4 regions of the Streptomyces sp. NPDC057002 genome follow, and region 1 is predicted to be linked to each of the others. Evidence: riboswitches for the same ligand, from Rfam matches in the RefSeq annotation. Region 1 holds a riboswitch; each other region holds the start of a gene.

The links. A riboswitch is a leader RNA that binds a small molecule or an ion and turns the genes downstream of it on or off. The one in region 1 is predicted to bind cyclic di-AMP.
Region 2: it holds a riboswitch for cyclic di-AMP, as region 1 does, so the genes downstream of both, ACFT32_RS38695 (M23 family metallopeptidase) here and ACFT32_RS08525 (C40 family peptidase) in region 1, are expected to answer to the same signal.
Region 3: it holds a riboswitch for cyclic di-AMP, as region 1 does, so the genes downstream of both, ACFT32_RS24125 (M23 family metallopeptidase) here and ACFT32_RS08525 (C40 family peptidase) in region 1, are expected to answer to the same signal.
Region 4: it holds a riboswitch for cyclic di-AMP, as region 1 does, so the genes downstream of both, ACFT32_RS30735 (transglycosylase family protein) here and ACFT32_RS08525 (C40 family peptidase) in region 1, are expected to answer to the same signal.

What each region holds. Positions count from the first base shown of each region.
Region 1 covers NZ_JBHURZ010000002.1:93,521-98,707, forward strand. Annotated here, with positions in the region: gene ACFT32_RS08500 (8-amino-7-oxononanoate synthase) at 1-1,073, shown strand, start outside; gene ACFT32_RS08505 (DUF397 domain-containing protein) at 1,170-1,400, opposite strand; gene ACFT32_RS08510 (helix-turn-helix domain-containing protein) at 1,410-2,270, opposite strand; gene ACFT32_RS08515 (ATP-binding protein) at 2,484-2,942, shown strand; gene ACFT32_RS08520 (hypothetical protein) at 3,025-3,210, opposite strand; gene ACFT32_RS08525 (C40 family peptidase) at 3,570-4,043, opposite strand; cyclic di-AMP (ydaO/yuaA leader) riboswitch at 4,047-4,259, opposite strand; gene ACFT32_RS08530 (hypothetical protein) at 4,605-4,913, opposite strand; gene ACFT32_RS08535 (ATP-dependent Clp protease proteolytic subunit) at 4,921-5,187, opposite strand, start outside.
Region 2 covers NZ_JBHURZ010000010.1:238,893-244,079, forward strand. Annotated here, with positions in the region: gene ACFT32_RS38680 (GNAT family N-acetyltransferase) at 1-1,219, opposite strand, end outside; gene ACFT32_RS38685 (HPr family phosphocarrier protein) at 1,399-1,680, shown strand; gene ACFT32_RS38690 (GntR family transcriptional regulator) at 1,828-2,523, opposite strand; gene ACFT32_RS38695 (M23 family metallopeptidase) at 2,719-3,504, opposite strand; cyclic di-AMP (ydaO/yuaA leader) riboswitch at 3,517-3,681, opposite strand; gene ACFT32_RS38700 (M16 family metallopeptidase) at 3,885-5,187, opposite strand, start outside.
Region 3 covers NZ_JBHURZ010000004.1:887,716-892,902, forward strand. Annotated here, with positions in the region: gene ACFT32_RS24100 (MarR family winged helix-turn-helix transcriptional regulator) at 1-253, opposite strand, end outside; gene ribA (GTP cyclohydrolase II) at 371-1,012, opposite strand; gene ACFT32_RS24110 (MarR family winged helix-turn-helix transcriptional regulator) at 1,202-1,717, opposite strand; gene ACFT32_RS24115 (dihydrofolate reductase family protein) at 1,810-2,937, shown strand; tRNA gene ACFT32_RS24120 (tRNA-Met) at 2,992-3,065, shown strand; cyclic di-AMP (ydaO/yuaA leader) riboswitch at 3,360-3,516, shown strand; gene ACFT32_RS24125 (M23 family metallopeptidase) at 3,528-4,562, shown strand; gene ACFT32_RS24130 (aldo/keto reductase) at 4,711-5,187, shown strand, end outside.
Region 4 covers NZ_JBHURZ010000006.1:544,767-549,953, reverse strand. Annotated here, with positions in the region: gene eno (phosphopyruvate hydratase) at 1-92, opposite strand, end outside; gene ACFT32_RS30735 (transglycosylase family protein) at 351-1,049, opposite strand; cyclic di-AMP (ydaO/yuaA leader) riboswitch at 1,054-1,220, opposite strand; gene ACFT32_RS30730 (transglycosylase family protein) at 1,449-2,417, opposite strand; gene ACFT32_RS30725 (cytochrome P450) at 2,566-3,831, opposite strand; gene ACFT32_RS30720 (nucleoside triphosphate pyrophosphohydrolase) at 3,835-4,842, opposite strand; gene ACFT32_RS30715 (SurA N-terminal domain-containing protein) at 4,920-5,187, opposite strand, start outside.

The DNA of each region.
Region 1 (5,187 bases):
TACGGACTCTGCGCCCCCGTCCGGCCGCCTCACCGCTTCTCGATCTGGCGAGCAACGACTACCTGGGACTGGCCCGGCACCCCGAGGTCACCGAGGGCGCGGCACGTGCCGCGCGGGTCTGGGGCGGCGGTTCGACCGGCTCCCGCCTCGTCACCGGGAGTACCGAACTGCACGCGGAACTGGAAGCGGAACTGGCCGGATTCTGCGGTGCCGAGGCGGCCCTCGTCTTCTCCTCCGGCTATGCGGCCAACCTCGCGGCGGTCACCGCGCTGGCCCCGCACGGCTCACTGATCGTCTCCGACGCGGGCAACCACGCCTCGCTCATCGACGGCTGCCGGCTGGCCCGCGGTACGACCCAGGTGGTGGCGCACGCCGAGCCGGACGCCGTGCGCAAGGCGCTCTCGGCACACGAGGGCGCGGCGATCACGGTGTCCGACACGGTCTTCTCGGTGGACGGCGACGCGGCTCCGCTCGCGGAACTCGCCGCGGCCTGCCGGGAGCACGGCGCCGGGCTGGTGGTCGACGACGCCCACGGCCTGGGCGTCCTCGGCGACGGCGGCCGCGGCGCCCCGCACGCGGCGGGGCTCGCGGGCGCCGACGACGTCGTCGTGACGGTCACGCTGTCCAAGTCGCTCGGCGGCCAGGGCGGAGCCGTCCTCGGCCCCGCCCGGGTCATCGACCACCTGGTCAACGCGGCACGGACGTTCATCTTCGACACGGGGCTCGCCCCCGCGGCGGCGGGGGCGGCCCTGGCGGCCCTGCGGCTGCTGCGCCGCGAACCGGAACGGGCGGCCCGGGCCCGCGCGGTGGCGAGCGAACTGCACGCACGCCTGACCGCCGCGGGTCTGGAAGCGGTACGTCCGGACGCCGCGGTGGTCTCGGTGCGTGCGCCCTCCCCCGAGGACGCCGTGCGCTGGGCGGCCGAGTGCCGCGCGGCGGGCCTGGCCGTGGGCTGCTTCCGTCCTCCTTCCGTGCCCGACGGCATCTCACGACTCAGGCTGACCGCCCGCGCGGACCTGACCGGGGAACAGATCGAACGCGCTGTACGGCTGATCGGCGAGACGCGACCATGAGTCGGCGTGACACGGCCGGGCGTCGCACGATGACGGACTGAACGGTGACGGACTGAACAGTGACGGACTGAACGGTGATGGACCGATCAGAAACGGTCAGATGCGGTCGACCGCGGCCGTGAACTCCGCCCAGCTCCTCTGCGAGAAGAGCAGCGCGGGCCCGGCCGGGTCCTTGGAGTCGCGCACGGCGAACAGTCCGGCCCAGGGTGGGGTGTCCGGACACGCGGTCTCGACGCAGTTGTTCGCGCCGGTGCTGTAGCTGCTGCGCAACCACCGCACACCGTGCAGTTCGGTGCTTGAGGGGACATGACGAGGCAGTGCACGCATGGTGCCTCCTTACGCGCCGGCGGCTGTCCCGGCGATGAAATCCAACGAGTCCTCGGGCGAAAGGGCGTGGATCTGAAGGGCGTTGAAGGCCTCCGTGTAGGCCTGGAGGTCTTCTTTCCGTTCGAGGTAGAGGCTACTCGTCAAGTGGTCGAGAACAACTACGTTCAGATCAGAAGTGCTCGAAAATGAGAAAATAACGAAAGGGCCGGTGACGCCGATGTGCGCACCGGCGGCGAACGGCAGTACCTGGAGCCGCACCTGGGGCAGGCGCGCCGCCTCGACCAGCCGTTCCAGCTGCCGGGCCATGACCCCGGGCCCGCCCACCTCCCGCCGCAGCACGGCCTCGTCCAGGACGGCGCTCAGTTCCAGCGGCGGATCCGCGCGCAGCACGTCCTGCCGGGCCAGTCGCACCTCGACCAGCGTGTCCAGCCGGTCCTCCGGCAGCCCCTCCACCGCGGCCTTCGTCACCGCACGCGCGTACTCGGGCGTCTGGAGCAGCCCCGGGACGACGGTGGTCTCCAGCGTGCGCATCGCGGTGGCCTGGGACTCCAGGCTGATGAAGTCCCGGTAGGTCGGCGGCAGCACCCCGCGGTAGGCGTGCCACCAGTGGTGTCTGCCGCCCCCGTCGTCGGACCCCGCCAGTACCAGGAGCAGCTCGCGAAGTTGGGAGTCCGTCACACCGTAGGCGTCGAGGAGTAACCGCACATCGGCCGGTTTCACCCCGCTCGTGCCCGTCTCGATCCGGCTGACCTTGGACTGGTGCCAGCCCACCAGCCGGGCCGCCTCACCGCTGGTGAGGCCCGCCGAGGTGCGCAGCGCGCGCAGTTCGGCGCCCAGTTTCCGGCGGCGCACCGCGGGACCGTGCTGCATGGGCTTCTCCTTACTCCTTCCGAGCCACCCAAATACGGTCTCGCGTCGTAGAGTTCACCGCTTTGAGCGACAGATATATGCATATCTTGGTGGATCGCCGCCCTTCGCGGGTGTTCTGGTGGCACTCTGGCGGCGAAGCACCAGTCCGGGACCGTACTCGAACCGTCCGCTCCGTGTCGGGCTGCGGTCCCGTGGGAAAGGGACGACGTCGCCATGGCAGACCATTTGGAAACATCCGTCACTCTGCCGAGCGATCCCGCCTCGGTCTCCGCAGCGCGTGCCCACGTCGTGGACACGCTGGCGGAGTGGGGCCTGCCGGCGGGCACGGAAGTGTCCGACACCATCCGGCTCATCATCTCCGAGCTCGCCACCAACGCCGTCCAGCACACCTTCGGGCAGTCGCCCACGTTCACGGTGGACCTCGTGCTCGACCGCGACGAACGGCTGCGCATCGGGGTCACGGACAGTCACCCGCGGCTCCCCAGACGGCTCCCCGCCGCCGTCCAGCAGGACAACGGCCGCGGTCTGGTCATCATCCGCTGGCTGACCGTCGAATGCGGAGGCAGGCTCAGGATCCGCCCCACCCGTGAGGGCGGCAAGACCATCTCCGTCGAACTTCCGTGGACCGTCCCGGCCGAGCCCGTGACGGCGGCGGGACAGCAGGAACCGTAGCCTCAGCGCAGCGTGCCGCCCTCGAGTGCGCGCACTCCCGCCGGCGCGACCGACGTCCGCGCCACCGTCCCCGCAGAGCCTGTCACCGGCGCGGTGCGGGGATCCTGACGGTGCCCTGGGGCGCCGCCTCCCCGACGGCGGGCTCCGGCTCCTCGCGGCCGCCGCTCGTCTCCTCCCGCAGCCCCGCCCGTCGCACCAGCCGGGGGAGCACGCCCCACAGTCCGACGCAGACCAGCAGCACGGAACCGCTGAAAGCGAACACCAGCACGATCAGGCCCGTCGTGGCTGACCCGCAGCTCCTGGAGCAGCTCGACGAAGTCGCGGTCGGCGCGCTGCAGGGACTGTGCTCGGCCATGGCGCGATGAGTAGCCACTTGAGCCCGTGTCACGCTCCCGGCGTGGGGGGGGGGGGGGGGGGGGCCCCCCCCCCCCCCCGGGGGGGGGGGGGGGGGGCCCGCCCCCCCCCCCGCGGGGGGGGAGGGGGGCGGCGGCCCCCCCCACCCCCCCCGAGGGGGGGGGGTGGGGGTGGGCGGGGGCGGTGCGCGGGGGGTCTATCCCGCGGCGGGCCGGGGGCCCGGGGGGGGGGGGGGGGGGGGCGCCGCCCCGCCCCCCCCCCACGCCGGGTGGATCACTTCACGCGCCCGTACCAGACGCTCTTGGTCCAGATCTTCTGCAGCCGCACCACGTCCCCGCTCTTCGGGGCGTGCCAGAGCTTGTTCTTACCCGCGTAGATACCGACGTGGTACACGTTCCGGCCCGAGTGGAAGAACACCAGGTCTCCCGCCTTGCGGTTCTGGGCGGAGATGTGGCGGGTCTTGTTGTACTGCTGGGCGGCCGTGCGCGGCAGCTTCTTGCCGACCTTCTTGAACGAGTACAGCGTGAGGCCCGAGCAGTCGAACCGGTGCGGGCCGGTGGCGCCGTACTTGTAGGGCGATCCCTTCTTCGAGGCCGCTATCTGGAGTGCCTTGGTCGCCGACGTGGCTGCCGATGCCTCGGAGGCGAAGCCGGGGGCCACGATGGAGCCGCCCACGGCGGCGATGGTGAGGGCCGAGGCCGTACCGGCCCGGACCATGAGCGACGGGACACGATTGAGCGCAGTCATGCGCAACCCTTCGTCAGCCGCCTGTGAAGGATGACCTGTCGGATTCGGGCTGGCGAAGTTGCCCGGCCGCTGACGCGGCTTCACCCCAAGGGCTGCTCGGGTCCGGTCATGGCGTGACCGTCCCGGCGACCCGTCGTGCTTGGGTCCTCCACTCCTGCCGATCCACTCCTGTCGACCGGTCATCCAGGCGGCGGCAGGACTCGGCGTCCGCCCGGATCGCCCCGCCGCTGTGGCGGGGGCTTGTCGTCAGTCAGGGATCTTGACTGATGGTTGTCATGAAATCCCAACGGAACCGGGGATTTGTGTTGTTACTCACCACTCACCCGTTCGGGTGGACACGTCTGTGTTCGAGCCGGTGTCCACCACCCCGCGCACCGCCGGACCAGCGACGGAATGTCCTATTCCGCCCCTCCGCCCCTCGCGTCGCGCAACCGTGACGGTCCAAAAATTGGTGTCCCGTCTACTCCGAACAGCGGTACGTCGTTTGGCCCGTTTCGACTCAGGCCCGGACGCCACGTCGACAGAGCGGGCGTCCGGGCCGACGGATCAGCCGGATCAGGGTCAACCGACGGACTCCGGGGGCAGGGTGACGCGGGCGGTGCGGCGCTCGCCGTCCAGCACCCGCAGGGCCCGGGCCAGAGTGTCGGCGTGCAGTTCCGTCTCGCCCCGCTGGTGCATCACGGCCAGCGCGTCACGCAGTGCGGCCGCCTTGCCGACCAGGGCCTGGGCGGCGCGCAGTCCGCGATAGGTGTCGCCGTGCAGCGCCGGATTGATCCGGCCGAGCAGGTCCACGACCTCGAGGTAACGGTCGATCAGCTCCGCCTCCGCGCGGGTCAGGGCGGGCAGTGGAGGCAGTTCGGGCGGCAGCACCGGCGGCTCACCTTCCGGTCGGCGCGGCCATGGTGGCCTTGCGGTTGGGGATGATCCGGTCCACCAGGCCGTACTCCACCGCCTCCTGGGCGGTGAGGATCTTGTCCCGCTCGATGTCCTCGCTCACCTGTTCCCGGGTGCGGCCGGTGTGCCGCGCGAGCATCTCCTCCATGCGGGTCCGGATCCGCATCAGCTCGTCGGCCTGGATCGCCAGATCGCTGGCCTGTCCCTGGACGGGCTCGGGCAGGGCGGGCTGATGGATCACCAGACGCGC
Region 2 (5,187 bases), on a different contig from region 1:
AGACGTCGGCCCGGTTGCCGGAGGAGACGAAGGTGGAGACGCCGGTCACGCCCGTGACGCCGCCGCCGCGGCGGTGCAGCCGGGAGAGCAGGGCGATGCCGATGGCGCCGGACTGGGCGAACAGGCCGATCCGGCCCGGACGGGGCGTCTCGGGGGCGAGGGAGGCGTTGAGCCGTACCCGCGGGGAGGTGTTGATGATGCCGAAGGCGTTCGGCCCGATGATCCGCATGCCGTACGTGCGCGCCTGGCGCACGAGTGCGCGCTGGCTCTCGCGCCCCTCGAGGCCGCTCTCGGCGTACCCGGCGGAGACCACGACGAGCCCCTGTACGCCGTGCTCGCCGCACTCGGTGACGACCTCGGGGACGTACTCGGCCGGTACGGCGACGACCGCGACGTCGACCGGGCCGTCGATGTCGCGCACCGAGCGGTGGGCGGGCACCCCGTCGAGCTCCTTCTGCCCTTCGGGGAGGGCCTTGTTCACGGCGTACAGGCGGCCGGTGAACCCGGCGTCGCGGATGTTGCCGAGGACGCTGCGGCCCACGCCGCCCGGTGTGCGCCCGGCGCCGATGACGGCGACCGAGCCGGGCGCGAGCAGCCGCTGGACGGACCGGGCCTCGGCGCGGTGTTCGCGCGCGTACTGCACGGCGAGGGAGCGGTCGGTGGGTTCGAGGTCGAACTCCAGACGGACCACACCGTCCTCGAAGCTGCGCTTCTGGGTGTAGCCGGCGTCCGTGAACACCTTGATCATCTTGTTGTTGGCGGGCAGCACCTCGGCGGCGAAGCGGCGGATGCCGCGCTCCCGGGCGACGGCGCCGATGTGCTCCAGCAGGGCGGAGGCGACGCCGCGGCCCTGGTGGGCGTCCTGGACCAGGAAGGCGACCTCGGCCTCGTCGGCCGGTGCCGACGCGGGCGTTCCGTCGGCGCCGATCCGGTCGTAGCGTACGGTGGCGATGAACTCGCCGCCGACCGTGGCCGCGAGTCCCACCCGGTCCACAAAGTCGTGGTGCGTGAAGCGGTGGACGTCCTTGGCGGACAGGCGAGGGTACGGCGCGAAGAAGCGGTAGTACTTCGACTCGTCGGAGACCTGCTCGTAGAAGCTGACCAGGCGATCGGCGTCATCAACGGTGATGGGCCGGATGCGCGCGGTACCACCGTCGCGCAGCACCACGTCGGCTTCCCAGTGGGCGGGATACTCGTGCCGGTCCGGCGAGGTCTGCATGGGCCCCAGAGTACGGCTAGCGCCTGACAACGGGCGCGAGGCAATCTGTGGAGGGCGTCAGTCGGGTCGAGGCCGCGATCCGACGTCACCCCGGGGCGGGTCATCAGGACCGCTCGGGCACAGCTTCACGTTATGGGAAACTGGTCTAGACAACCCTGAACACCGAAGGGCAGCAACACATGGCTGAGCGCCGCGTCAACGTCGGCTGGGCCGAGGGCCTCCACGCCCGCCCCGCTTCCATCTTCGTCCGAGCCGCCACGGCCGCAGGCGTCCCGGTGACGATCGCCAAGGCTGACGGCAACCCCGTCAACGCGGCGTCCATGCTGGCCGTCCTCGGCCTGGGCGCCCAGGGCGGCGAGGAGATCGTCCTCGCCTCCGACGCCGAGGGCGCGGACGCCGCCCTGGACCGGCTGGCCAAGCTGGTCTCCGAGGGCCTGGAGGAACTGCCCGAGACTGTCTGAGTAATTCCCCGCGTCTGACCAGGCGCACCCTGAAGGGCTCGTCCGAATTCCTCGGGCGAGCCCTTCGCCTTTTCCGTGCATTTCCTGTCGGCGGGCAGCAGAAATAATCCCCCGCGAATTTCCCACTCTTTGTATACGGCTCTCGTGTTAATGCCGCAGGCTTGCCGTGTTTACGGCATGTTGCGAGTTCCTCACACGCTCGGCGCGCTCCCCGGCGGAGCCGAAACGCAGCCGGTGCGCGGCCGTCGCGCGCTCGGTGTGCAGCGCCGTGACCGCCCGCGCGCGCTCGCTGTCCCCGCGCGCCACCGCGTCCACGATCGCGCCGTGCTCGGCCCAGGACTCCACGGGTCCGGCCGGTGGATCCACCGCGTACATCCAGGCGATCTTGTGCCGGAGCTGGGTGAGCATCGAGGTCAGCGCGGGGCTGCCGGAGGCCTGGGCGAGCGTCTCGTGGAACCAGCCGCCCAGCGAGCGCAGGTCGTCGCTGTTGCCCCGGCGGGCGCGCTCCTGGCCGAGCCTGACCAGGCCGCGCAGGACCTTCAGATGGGCCTCGGTGCGGCGCTGGGCGGCGCGGGCGGCACCCAGCGGCTCCAGCAGCATGCGCATCTCCAGCAGGTCGGCGGCCTCCTGTTCGGTGGGTTCGGCGACGCACGCGCCCGCGTGCCGCCGGGTGACCACGAAGCCCTCGGCCTCCAGAGTGCGCAGGGCCTCCCGGACGGGGACGCGCGAGACGCCGTAGCGGCGCGCGAGAAGTTCCTCGGTGAGCCGGCTGCCGCGCTCGTAGACACCCGCGACGATGTCGTCCCGGATGGCCGTGCACACCGAGTGCGCGGGAATACGCATGACCGACCTCCGCTTAATCCCCGTGAAACGTCGACTGGTGACGTGTGTTCCGTGACTCTATTGCAATGAGCCGGAATTTCCGACGGCGGGCAGGAATCCAGGGATATTTTTTGGACAGTCGGCCGTGGCGAACGCCGAAAGCCCCGGCTCGGGGAGCCGGGGCTTTCGGGAAGCGGAGCAGTCGCCGTCGGACGTTCAGACGTCCACGCCGTGCGAGCGGAGGTAGGCGACGGGGTCGATGTCGGAGCCGTACTCGGGGCTGGTGCGGGCCTCGAAGTGCAGATGCGGGCCGGTGACGTTGCCGGTCGCGCCGGACAGGCCGATCTGCTGGCCGGGGGTGACCTTCTGGCCCACCGAGACACTGCTGGACGACAGGTGGCCGTACTGGGTGTACGTCCCGTCGTTCATCTTGATCACGACCTGGTTGCCGTAGGAACCGCCCCAGCCGGCCTCGACGACCTCGCCCATGCCGACCGAGTGGACGGCCGTGCCACTGGAGGCGTGGAAGTCGACACCGGTGTGACTGCCGGAGGACCAGACGGCGCCGCCGGTCTTGTAGCCGGTGGAGACGTACGAGCCGGAGATCGGGGAGACGAAGGTGTTGAGGCGCTTGCGCTCGGCCTCGCGGGCGGCACGCTCCTTGGCCTCGCGGGCCTCCTCAGCGCGCTCCTTGGCCTCCTTGGCCGCCTCGGCGGCGCGCTTGCGGGCGGCCTCCTCGGCCTTCTTCTTGGCGGCGGCCTCTTCGGCCGCCTGCTTCTGGGCGACGGCCTGGGCGTCGATCTTCTGGGCCACGGTGTCGCCCATGGTCACGACCGGAGTGAGGCCCGTCTGCTCGACAGCGGGCTCCGCGGCGAAGGCCGGGGCGGCCACGGTGCCGACGACGCCGGTGGTGGCGAGGGCGGCGACGCCCGCCGCGCGGGCCGTGCGACGCTGGATCCGGCTGGGACGACGGTGCTTCCCGGTGGCGCGTGTGAACGCCATGTAGTGGCTGATCCTTTCCTTCCCTCTCGCCTACCGGGTTAGCTGACGGGTTCGGAGCAGGAAGGTCTCCTACGGACCCCCTCGCGACTCGCGCGGGCGTCCGATTCACCCCAGGGACTGCGGTGGGTCCCCGGCTCCCCTGGCTCGCGCCGTACGGGGACTCGGCGATGACTGTCCGGTGCCGCGGGTGCGGCGCACTGCCTGACGAACAGCCCGGACGACGCTAAGCGGCGCCACTTTCAATTCCCAAACGGATCCCGGCTTTTGTAGCGCATCCCACAGGCCAGACGGGCAACTCCTATCCCAATTCGGGCATAAAGGAGCCCTGGTGCCTTAGAAGACAACCAGGGCCCCTGCGCGCGCGTGCCGCTCGCGTCCCGCTACTCGGCGGCGACCACGGCGACTTCGCCGATACCGAGGGCCTCGACCGGGCCCTTGATCTGCGCCGCGTCGCCGACGAGGACGGTCACCAGACGGTCCCCCGGGAAGGCGCTGACGGCCGCCGCGGTGGCCTCCACGGTGCCGGTCGCGGCGAGCTGCCGGTACAGCGCGGCCTGGTAGTCGTCGGGCAGGTGCTGCTCGACCTGGTCCGCCAGCGTGCTCGCGACGGCCGCCGCCGTCTCGTACTTCAGCGGTGCCACGCCGACCAGGTTCTGCACGGCGACGTCCCGCTCGGCGTCGGTGAGCCCCTCGGCGGCGAGGGTGCGCAGCACCGTCCAGAGGTCCTCGAGGGCGGGGCCGGTGTTGGGCGTGTCCACGGAACCGCTGATGGCGAGCATCGCGGCACCGGTCCCGTCCGGGGCGGACCTGAGGACCTGGGCGAACGCCCGTACGCCGTAGGTGTAGCCCTTCTCCTCCCGCAGGACGCGGTCCAGGCGGGAGGTGAGGGTGCCACCGAGGCAGTACGTTCCGAGCACCTGGGCGGGCCAGACGCGGTCGTGCCGGTCCGAGCCGATCCGGCCGATCAGCAACTGCGTCTGGACGGCGCCCGGGCGGTCCACGATGACGACCCGGCCCGTGTCGTCGGCGGTCACCGGCGGCACCGGACGCGGCTCGGCCGAGGAGCCGGTCCAGGCGCCCAGCGTGTCGCCGAGCAGCGCGTCGAGGTCGATGCCGGTGAGGTCGCCGACGACCACGGCGGTGGCCGTCGCCGGACGGACGTGCTTCTCGTAGTAGGCGCGTACGGCCGCGGAGTCGATCGCGGCGACCGTCTCCTCGCTGCCCTGCCGGGGCCGCGACATGCGCGCGCCCGCCGGGAACAGCTCCTTGGAGAGCTCCTTGGCGGCACGGCGGGCGGGGTTGGCCAGCTCGTGCGGGATCTCGTCGAGGCGGTTGTCGACCAGCCGCTCGACCTCGCTGTCCGCGAACGCGGGCGCCCTGAGGGCGTCGGCGATCAGGTTGAGCCCCTTGGCGAGCCGGGAGGCCGGCACCTCCAGGCTCAGCCGGACGCCCGGATGGTCGGCGTGCGCGTCGAGGGTGGCGCCGGCGCGCTCCAGCTCGGCGGCGAACTCCTCTGCGGAGTGCTTGTCGGTGCCCTCGGAGAAGGCCCGGGCCATGATCGTGGCCACCCCGTCGAGGCCGGCCGGCTCGGCGTCCAGGGGCGCGTCCAGCAGCACCTCCACGGCGACGACCTGCTGGCCGGGGCGGTGGCAGCGCAGCACGGTGAGGCCGTTGTCGAGCGTG
Region 3 (5,187 bases), on a different contig from region 1:
AGAGCCGACTGGCCGTGGGGAGGCCGATGTCGAGTTCGTCCGCCAGGGCCGTGACGTTCAGGCCGGGCCCCGCCTCCACGGTGCGCAGCGCCCGCAGCTGGTGTGGGGACAGGCGCAGGGACGCCTCCTGGGCGGCGACCGACCACAGGGCCGTCAGACTGTCCACGGCATCGGCGATCTGCGACGCGACGGTTTCCGGTCCGTCGCCCGGTCCCCTCGCCCGGGGGTCGCCGGGGGCGCCGAGATCGGTCACGAAACGTCACTTTCCATAAGCTCCGGGTACTGCGGAGATCGCCCTCTTTCAAAGGCTGTACCCGATGAGCCGAGGGGCAAGCAGCCCCGTTCAGCACCCGGCCGGGCCGTGCCCCGTTCAGCCCGCGCTGAGCTCCGTCAGCGCGGCCAGCGGCAGCGTGTGCTGGGTCTGGAGGACCTTGGCGCGCAGATAGCGGACGTTGTGCGCGGTGGTGAAGACGCCCGTGGGGACACGGTCGCGCACCTCGATACCCAGGGTGCGCAACTGGTCCGCCTTGTCGGGGTTGTTGGAGAGCAGGTCCAGCTCCTTGATGCCCAGGGCCTTCAGCATCTGGGCCGCCGCCGTGTAGTCCCGGGCGTCCTCAGGCAGCCCCAGGGCGGCGTTCGCCTCGTACGTGTCGAGGCCCTCGTCCTGGAGGGCGTACGCGTCGAGCTTGTTGTAGAGGCCGATGCCCCGGCCCTCCTGGCGGAGGTAGAGGAGCACGCCGCCGCGGTCGGCTATCCGCTCGACCGCCTCGCGCAGCTGCGGACCGCAGTCGCAGCGGGCCGAGCCGAACACGTCCCCGGTCAGGCACTCGGAGTGCAGTCGCACCAGCGGGACCGGGCCCGGCTCCCCCAGGACGACGGCCACGTGTTCCTGGTTGTCGGCCAGTCCGTGGAAGGTGACGAGTTCGGCGTCGACCTCGTAGCCGTCATGGAAGCGCAGCGGTACCCGGACGCGGGAGCGCTGGGTGGCGATGACGTCGGGGGTGTCGGGCATGCGGGGCCTCCGGGTTCCGTTCCTGTTCGGCTGCACAGCCGTCTGCTTCAGATTTGAAGCAGATCCACGGTCCGGAACACTACCCTTGCTTTAAATTTGAAGCAACGAGGTTCAGCCCCTTGTGACGTGCCTCACTGAATGCCCCGCTGAATGCCCACTGAGTGCCTCACGGCGTCGCTGCGGGCCGCCTCACGAACAGCCCGTGGAGGACCTCCGCCGCCACGGCACGTCGTCCGACGTCGGCCGGGTCCCGTCCTCCTGGAGCCCCTGCGCGATCGCCGCGGAGATCTCCTCCAGCTGCGCCACCTGCTCCTCGCTGAGCCGGTCGAAGACGTAGCTCCGCACGGTCTCGACATGCCCGGGCGCCGCGCGCTCCAGTACGGCGAACCCCGCCTCGGTCAGCGCGGCGATGCTGCCCCGCTTGTCGTACCGGCAGGCCTCGCGCCGCAGCATGCCGTCCTTCTCCAGCCGCGTCACCGCGTACGTCAGCCGGCTGCGCGTGATCTTCAGCCGCTCGGCGAGATCGGTCATGCGCAGGCGCTGTTCGGGGGACTCCGACAGAACGGACAGGATGGAGTAGTACAGGTGCGGCATGCCGGCGTCCTGCTGGAGCTGCCGGTCGATCGCGTCCTCCAGGAGCAGCGAGGAGGCGATGTACGCGCGCCAGGCGCGTTGCTCCTCGGGGGTGAGCCAGCGAGTCGTCATGCCGCCAGTGTAGGTTTGTTTCAAACTTGAACCAAGACCCGGCAGGCCCCGAGTCCCGCCGGTCCGCCGTCCCACCCGACCGGGGAGCGTCGATGCCTCACCCGTACGTCCTGCTGTCCGCCGCCGTCTCCCTCGACGGCTATCTGGACGACACCGGGCCCGAACGCCTGCTGCTGTCCGGCCCGGCCGACTTCGACCGGGTCGACGAGGTCCGGGCGTCCGTCGACGCGATCCTGGTCGGCGCCGGCACCATCCGTGCCGACAATCCGCGCCTGCTGGTCAACTCGGACGAGCGGCGGGCCGCCCGCATCGCCGCCGGCCGGCCGGAATACCCCCTCAAGGTCACCGTCAGCGGCTCCGGCGACCTCGACCCGGAGGCCCGTTTCTGGCACACCGGCGGCGAGAAGGTCCTCTACACGACCGACCAGGGCGCCGAGCGTGCCCGGGCCCTCGGCCTCGCCACCGACGTGGCCCCCCTCGGCGCCGACCTCGACTGGCGGCGGCTCCTCACCCACCTGCACGACGTACGGGGCGTACGGCGGCTCATGGTCGAGGGCGGCGGCCTGATCCACACCCAGCTCCTCACCCAGGGCCTCGCCGACGAACTCCAGCTGGTCCTCGCCCCGCTCTTCGTGGGCGATCCGCAGGCACCCCGCCTCTTCGGGCCCGGCGGCTACCAGGGCGGCCGGCTCCGGCTGCTGGAGACACGGCGCATCGAGGACGTGGTCCTCATGCGCTACGAACCCACCGCCCCGGGCACCGGCGCCCTCCCCACCGCCGCCGACCACCACTGGCTGGCCCTCGCCTGCGAACTGGCGGACCTCTGCCCGCCGTCGGACACGGCGTTCAGCGTGGGCGCGGTGGTCGTCGCGGCCGACGGCACGGAACTGGCCCGCGGCCACTCCCGCGAGGGCGGCGACCCCGTCGCGCACGCCGAGGAGGCGGCCCTGGCGAAGCTCGGCCCGTCCGACCCGCGCCTCGCCACCGCCACGGTCTACAGCAGCCTGGAGCCCTGCGCCCGCCGCGCCTCCCGCCCCGCACCCTGCGCCCGGCTGCTCCTCGACGCGGGCGTACGCCGGGTGGTCACGGCCTGGCGCGAGCCGGACACCTTCGTCCAGGGCGCCGACGGCAGCGGAGTCCTGGCGGCCGGCGGGGCGGAGGTCGTCGTCCTCCCGGAGCACGAGCACCGGGCCAAGGCCCCGAACCGCCATCTGCTGTAGCGGGCGGGTGGTCACGAGTGGTCCCGCGGATGGCGTACACTGGAATCACAACGACGCGGGGTGGAGCAGCTCGGTAGCTCGCTGGGCTCATAACCCAGAGGTCGCAGGTTCAAATCCTGTCCCCGCTACTGAAGGCCGAGGGCCGGAATCCAAAAGGATTCCGGCCCTCGGTGTTTTCCGGTTCTCCACACCCCGGTTACTGCCCGTGAGCGAAGCGCATCGCTCCGCAGAACAACTGACACACCGTCAATACCCAGCAGTCACTTGCGGAGCGGGCAACTCGCCCGATTTAAGCCGGTCATGGCAGGTAAGTCCGCACGAAAAAGGTTAATGATCAAGTGGAACCGCTGGAATCCACTCCCCGGGTCTATTAACGTTCGATAACGCAGCGCGGTCGTCCCAGCCGTCACAGAAGGCGGCTCCGTGCGCACGCGCCGAATCCCGAAAGGGAACCGGGGAACCACCACTTGGGGTGAATCGGGCGTAAACCGCCGTGGAAGCACGGTCTGTTTACGCGCGTAGGAGACCTTCCTGCTCCGAACCCGTCAGCTAACCCGGTAGGCGAGAAGGAAGGAAAGGAGTACGCCCACGTGGCGTCCAACCGGCCTGCCCCCGCGGCCCCGTTCGCGCGGAACCAGCGCGACACCGAGACTTTCGGCTACGGCGGTCAGCGCACCGACGAGGGCCCGTTCCAGGAGTGGAACCCCACCGAGGAATCCATCCGTCCCGTCCGTGGCCGGCATCGCGTCACCAAGCAGCGCGGCGGAGGGCTCGCCCGCAGCTCCACCGTCCTGGGCGTCGGCGTCATAGCCGCCGTGGGCGCGGGCGGCATGGCCAGCGCCCAGACCGGCAAGCCACCGGTGTCCATCTCCGTGTCGGACCTGCCCTCGGTGGGTTCCCTCATCTCGGACGACGACACCCCCGCGGGCTCCGCGACTCCGCTCAGCGGCCTCGGCGCGACGACCACAGCCGACACCGAGGAGAACTCCTCCGGCGCCGGCGAGGCGCTGCGCGCCCGGATCATGGCCCAGGTCGAGTACCAGCAGGACCAGATCGACACCAAGGCCGCGCAGGACGCCGCCGACGCCGCCGAGAAGGCGGCCGCCGAAGCCGTCGCCAAGGCGCAGGAGGAAGCCAAGGCCAAGGCCGCCGAGGCCAAGCGGAAGGCGGAGGAGGAGGCCAAGAAGAAGGCCGAGGCGGAGCGGCTCGCCGCCCTCGCCAAGCAGTTCACGCTGCCGACCTCCTCGTACACCCTCACCTCGACCTTCGGTCAGGCCGGCGCCTACTGGTCCTCCGGCTACCACACGGGCCTCGACTTCGCCGCCCCCACGGGCACGCCGATCAAGGCGGTGCACAGCGGCACCATCACCGAGGCGGGCTGGAACGGCTCGTACGGCTACAAGACGGTCCTCACCCTCGATGACGGCACGGAGATCTGGTACGCGCACCAGTCCTCCATCGGCGTCAGCGTCGGCCAGAAGGTCAGCACGGGCGATGTCATCGGCCGCGTCGGCGCCACCGGCAACGTCACCGGTGCCCATCTGCACCTCGAAGTTCACTCCGGTGGTTCCAGCGGCGGAATCGACCCGATGGCGTGGCTGCGGGGCAAGGGCCTTAACCCGTAAGCGCCACAAGCCAGTCGAAGCACCGGCAGCCCTGACGACGACCCCCCGACGTCAGGGCTGCCGGTTTCCGGCATGTCCGGCGGCTGTTCACAGGACCTTTGCGTCTGACCTGGAATGAGCCGCTCTGGCACGGCCGTTGACGAGAGGCATGACTTCCCTTCGCAAGCTCGGCTCCTCCGACCTCGAAATCTTCCCGCTCGCCCTCGGCGGCAACGTCTTCGGCTGGACCGCCGACGAGGCACAGTCCTTCGCCGTCCTCGACGCCTACACCGCCGCCGGCGGCAACTTCGTCGACACCGCCGACGTCTACTCGGCGTGGGTCGACGGCAACCAGGGCGGCGAGTCCGAGACGGTCCTCGGCAAGTGGCTTCAGGCGCGCGGCAACCGCGCCGATGTCGTCGTCGCCACGAAGGTCAGCCAGCACCCCGAGTTCCAGGGCCTGTCCGCCGCCAACATCAAGGCCGCCGCGGACGCCTCGCTGCGCCGCCTGCGCACCGACTACATCGACCTCTACTACACCCACTTCGACCGGCCCGACGTGCCGGTGGAGGAGATCATCGGGGCGCTCGACGAGCTGGTGAAGGCCGGGAAGGTGCGGCACATCGCCGCCTCCAACATCTCGGCG
Region 4 (5,187 bases), on a different contig from region 1:
CTGCCGTCGTCGAGGCCGACCTCGACCTCGACCGTGGGGTTGCCTCGGGAGTCCAGGATTTCCCGGGCTACGACGACGTCGATGGACGGCACGAGCATCTCCTTCTTATGTGACGCGGGTACGCGGGTCGCGAGGACCCGGCGAGGTGCGGGCCGTGGTGGCTCGCGACATGAGCCTAACCGGCTCCGGCCGATCGGCCACCGGGTCGCCCACCCGATGGACAGAACCGAGAGTAAATTGTTTCCGAACGGAACAAAGCCAGGTTGCAAAGACCGGCAGAAAAAAACCCCGCCCCGGCGCGCGTACGGGGGGAACACGCACCGGGGCGGGGAGCCCTTGAGAGCCGCTGCTTACTTCAGGTGCAGCTGCTGGCCCGGGTAGATGAGGTTGGCGTCCTGGACGATGTCCTTGTTCAGCTGGAACAGCTTCTCCCAGCCGCCCTCGACCTTCTTGTCCGACGCGATCGAGCTGAGGGTGTCGCCCTTGACGACCTTGTACTCGCCGTCGCCCTTCTTGACCTTCTTGCCGGTCGGGGTGGTGACGGTCTTCTTGGCGGCCGGGCGCTCGTCGGAGCGGGAGGCCGGCTGCTGCTCGGTCTGGCGGGACTCGGTGCCCTGCTGGCTCTGCTGCGAGGAGCCGCTGCCGGAGTCGTCCGAGGAGGAGCCGCCGCTGTAGCCGGCGCTCGACAGGCCCTTGCCGCAGACCGGCCAGGCACCCTTGCCCTGGCCCGCGAGGACCTTCTCGCCGATCTCGATCTGCTGCTCCTTGGTGGCCTGGTCGGCGGTGGCGGCGTACTTGGTGCCGCCGTAGCCGGACCAGGTGGAGGCGGAGAACTGCAGACCGCCGTAGTAGCCGTTGCCGGTGTTGATGGACCAGTTGCCGCCGGCCTCGCACTGGGCGACGGTGTCCCACTCGGAGGCGGTGGCGGCGGAGGCGCCGCCGGCGGCCATCAGCGGGGCGGCGACAGCGGCGCCGGTGACACCGGCGACGGCGATGGCACGGCTGGCCTTGGACGGACGGCGGTGCTTGCCCTTGCTGGAAAACAGCATGGAAGGATCCCCTCACCGACGCCTGCGAGGTGAGCTGTCGGGTTCGGGCCGGTTGAGTTGCCCGGCCGCGCCCCTCCCGGGACACGGCTTCACCCCAAGCCCTTCCGGCGCAACTGGCCGGTCGGGCACCTACCTTGGGTCCCCCGCTCCTGCCTACGGCGCTTGACGCGACGACTGTTCCCGTACGGCCGCTGGCAGGATTCGGCGTTGCGGCAGCCGGGGCTCGTGGTGACGAGCGGTCCCGACCGTAGCCACGCGATCCGCTGAATTTCAAAGACGATCAGGGCTTCTGAGATCTATCTCTCACGAGCCCCAAACGGGACATTAGCCGCGAAACATGACGCGAACTCGCGCGGTTTCGGGGCGACTTCCGCCCTCGTTTCCGCACTGCCCGAACAGCTACTTCTCGTCCGCTTCGCCCTCGACCGTGAGCGTCTGACCGGGGCGGATGAGGTCCGGGTCGGCGCCGACGGCCTTCTTGTTGCCGTCGTAGAGCTCGTGCCATCCGCCGCTGATGTCAAGGGAGTCGGCGATGGACCAGAGACTGTCGCCGATACCGACGATGTAGGCACCCTCGGACGTGTCGTCGGAGCCCTCGTCACCGCGCGAGGCGTGACGGCCCGTGGACTCGTCCGTACGGCCGTTCTCGGGCGGGAGGGTTTCGTCGGCGCTGGGGCCTCGGTGACGGCCGGAGCCGGTGTCGGATCCGTCCTCGGTGCCGGCGGACGCCGAAGGGTTGTCGTCCTGCCCCGAGTTGTCGGACTTGTCACGCTCGGGCGTGGCCGACGGGGAGCTTTCGGGCTCCTGACCCTGCGAGCTGGAGTCCTCGGATTCGGGCGACTTGTCGGACTCGGCGGTTTCGTCCTTCGACGTCGACGGCGCGTCAGGGGACGGCGAGTCGGACGACGAAGGGGACGAGCCGAGGGAGTCGAGCAATCCGGGCGAGTCCGATGAACCGGACGAGTCGGGTGATTCGGAGGTGTCCGACCCCTTGTCCTGCTCGAGGCCGGAGAGCAGTCCACAGGTGCGCCAGGCACCGGCTCCCTGCTCGGCGAGGATTCTCTCGGCCACGGCTATCTGCTGGGAACGGCTGGCCAGGTCGGCACTCGGGGCGTAGTCGAGGCCGCCGTGGTTCTCCCAGTCCTCCTGCGACAACTGCAGGCCGCCGAAGTAACCGTTGCCACTGTTCTGGCTCCAGGCGCCGCCGGTCTCGCAGTCCGCGACCCGGTCCCAGGTCGTGCCGTCGGCAGCGCTGGCGCCGGAGGCTCCGAGGAGCGGGATCGCGATGGCGGAGCCGGTCACTCCGGCCGCGACGAGGAGAGCCGGAGCCTGGCGGGGGCGACGGTGCCGACCGTTCCCGGAGAGCATACGGAGACCTTTCGCGAGAGGAGCAGTGACCAGCGCGCCGCAGGTTTTCCCGGGCCACGCTGATGATGGGTGAACGTATAGGCAGACGATCACTTGTCACAAGTTAATGCCGCGTAGATCACGTGAAGATCACAAGTCTGACGGCGTGTCACCTTTGAGTGGGCGTGAACTCCACCGGCAGGGTGCGCAGCCCGCGCATGATCAGGCCGCCGCGCCACCGCAGCTCGGCCGGGTCGGCCGCGAGCCTCAGGTCCGGGAGGCGGGTGAGGAGCGTGGCGAGGGCGGTCTGGCCCTCCAGGCGGGCGAGCGGGGCGCCGAGGCAGTAGTGGATGCCGTGGCCGTACCCGAGGTGCTGGTTGTCGCGGCGGGCGAGGTCGAGCACGTCCGGATCGGCGAACCGCTCCGGGTCCCGGTCGGCGGCGGCCAGGACGACGAGGACCGGGTCGCCGGCCTCGATGTGCTGTCCGCCGATGGTGAGGGGCTGCGTGGCGAAGCGCCAGGTGGCGAGTTCGACGGGTCCGTCGAAGCGCAGGAGTTCCTCGACGCCGGTCTCCAGGAGGCCTCTCTCCCCGGCGGCGAGGGACGCCTGGAGCCGGGTGCGCTGCTCGGGGTGGGTGAGCAGGGCGTAGGTGCCGTTGCCGATCAGGTTCACGGTCGTCTCGAAACCGGCGAACAGCAGGATGAAGGCCATGGCGGCGGCCTCGTTCTCGGTGAGGTGCTCGCCGTGGTCGGAGGCGCGGATGAGACCGGAGATGAGGTCCTCGCCGGGGGCGGGTTCGGCGGGGAGCGCCTCCCGCTTGCGGTGGATGAGGTCGGCGAGATAGCCGCGCATCTTCTTCACGGACCGCGCCACACCGCCCCGGGGCCCGCCCTGGTGACGGATCATCATGCCCGCCCAGTCCCGGAAGTCGTCCTGGTCCTCGCGGGGGACGCCGAGCAGGTCGCAGATGGCGTAGATGGGGAGCGGGAAGGCGAACTCGTGGATCAGGTCGGCGGACCCCTGCTCCGCGAACCCGTCGATGAGACCGTCGGTGAGCTCCTGCACCCGCTGCTCGAACTCGGCGACCCGGCGGGGCGTGAACGCCTTGGACACGAGCCGCCGCAGCCGGGTGTGGTCCGGCGGATCGATGTTGAGCAGATGCGTCATCAACTCGGCCTTGCGCTCACCGGGGATACCCGTCTTGCCCTTGGCGTGCGCGGGTTCGTGATGATGCGCCGGGTTCTTGGAGAGCCGGTTGTCGGCGAGGGTCTGCTTGGCATCGGCGTACCGCGTGACCAGCCAGGCCTCGACGCCGCTGGGGAGCTTGGTCCGGTGCACGGGGGCGTGCTCGCGGAGCCAGGCGTAGGCGGGGTAGGGGTCGGTGGCGAACTCCCACGAGAACAGCTCGGGCACCCCGGGCACTTCATGTCGCATGCCTCAGCCCTCGGTCTCCCTGATCGCGTCCCGGTAGGCGCGGGCCGCCGCTCTCAGGGCCGCCTCCGGGTCCACGCCCTCCGACTCGGCGCGGACCGCCAGGGCCAGGAGGTCGTAGCCGATGCCCTCGACGGGTGGGAGCGGTATGTCCAGGTTCGCTGTGCGGGCCCGGGAGGCCAGCTTGGCGGCGAGGGCCAGGCCGGGCTGGCCGAGGGGGATGCCCTCGGTGACGGAGGTGCGCTGCTTCTCGACCGCCTTGGTGCGCAGCCAGTGCTCCTTGACCTCCTCGGGGGTGGTGGCCGTCTCCTCGCCGAAGACATGCGGGTGCCGGTGGATCAGCTTGGCGACGATGCCGCCGGCGACATCGTCGATGGAGAAGGGCTCCTCCGGATCCTCCTCGGCGATGCGGGCGTGGAAGACGACCTGGAGCAGGACGTCACCGAGCTCCTCGCGCAGCTCGTCGCGGTCGCCCTCCTCGATCGCCTCGACGAGTTCGTACGCCTCCTCGATGCCGTACTTCGCCAGGCCCTTGTGGGTCTGCCGGGACGACCAGGGGCACTCGGCGCGGATGCGGTCCATGACCTGGACGAGGTCGAGGAGGCGGGCGCCCGGCAGGTCGTAGGAGGCGGGGAGCAGCTCCAGCTCGGGCATGTCGACCCGGCCGGTGCCGGCCAGGCGCGCCAGGCCGTCCGTGAGGGCCGGTTCGCCCTCGCCCGTCGCCACGACGACCACCGTGCGGCCCCCGGCGCAGGCGTCGATCAGCTCCTGGGCGGCCGGGGAGGCCTCGTCGACGGTGATCCCCGCCTCACGCAGATACGGCAGCTGCGGGTGGGTGCCGTCCGCGCACAGCACCTGGTCGGCCGCGTGCAGTGCCTGCCAGGCGGGCCAGGAGAGCAGGCCGGGGGCGACGCGGTGGCTGGTGGTGAGCAGGACGATGCGGCCGGGGGCGGCGGCTGTACCGGGGGCGGCCTGCTCGGGTCGCGGGGTGGCTTCGGGGCTGTTGGCGTTCACGATTCGAAGCTATCCCACGTCGCCGACAGCCCCCGAAGTTGTCCACAGGCCCGGTGGAGGGGGGCCTGGGGTACCTCTTACATGCCCTGCTGCGTCTGGGCCGTCGTCACGTCCCGTACCCACGGCGTCTTCGCGTCGGCGCGGCTGCTCTTCTGGACGTCCCAGGTGCCGTACCGCGGGTTGAGGTCGACGTCGAGGTCCTTGGAGGCTTCGGACAGGGCCTTCCAGAACTCGGGACGGCTGGTGTCGGTGTTGAGCTTCTCGGCGAGTTTCTGGGCCTCGAGCTGGAGGCGGAGGTTGTCGGCCAGGCGCTCCGGCGGGATGCCGTACTGCTGGAGCCAGGTC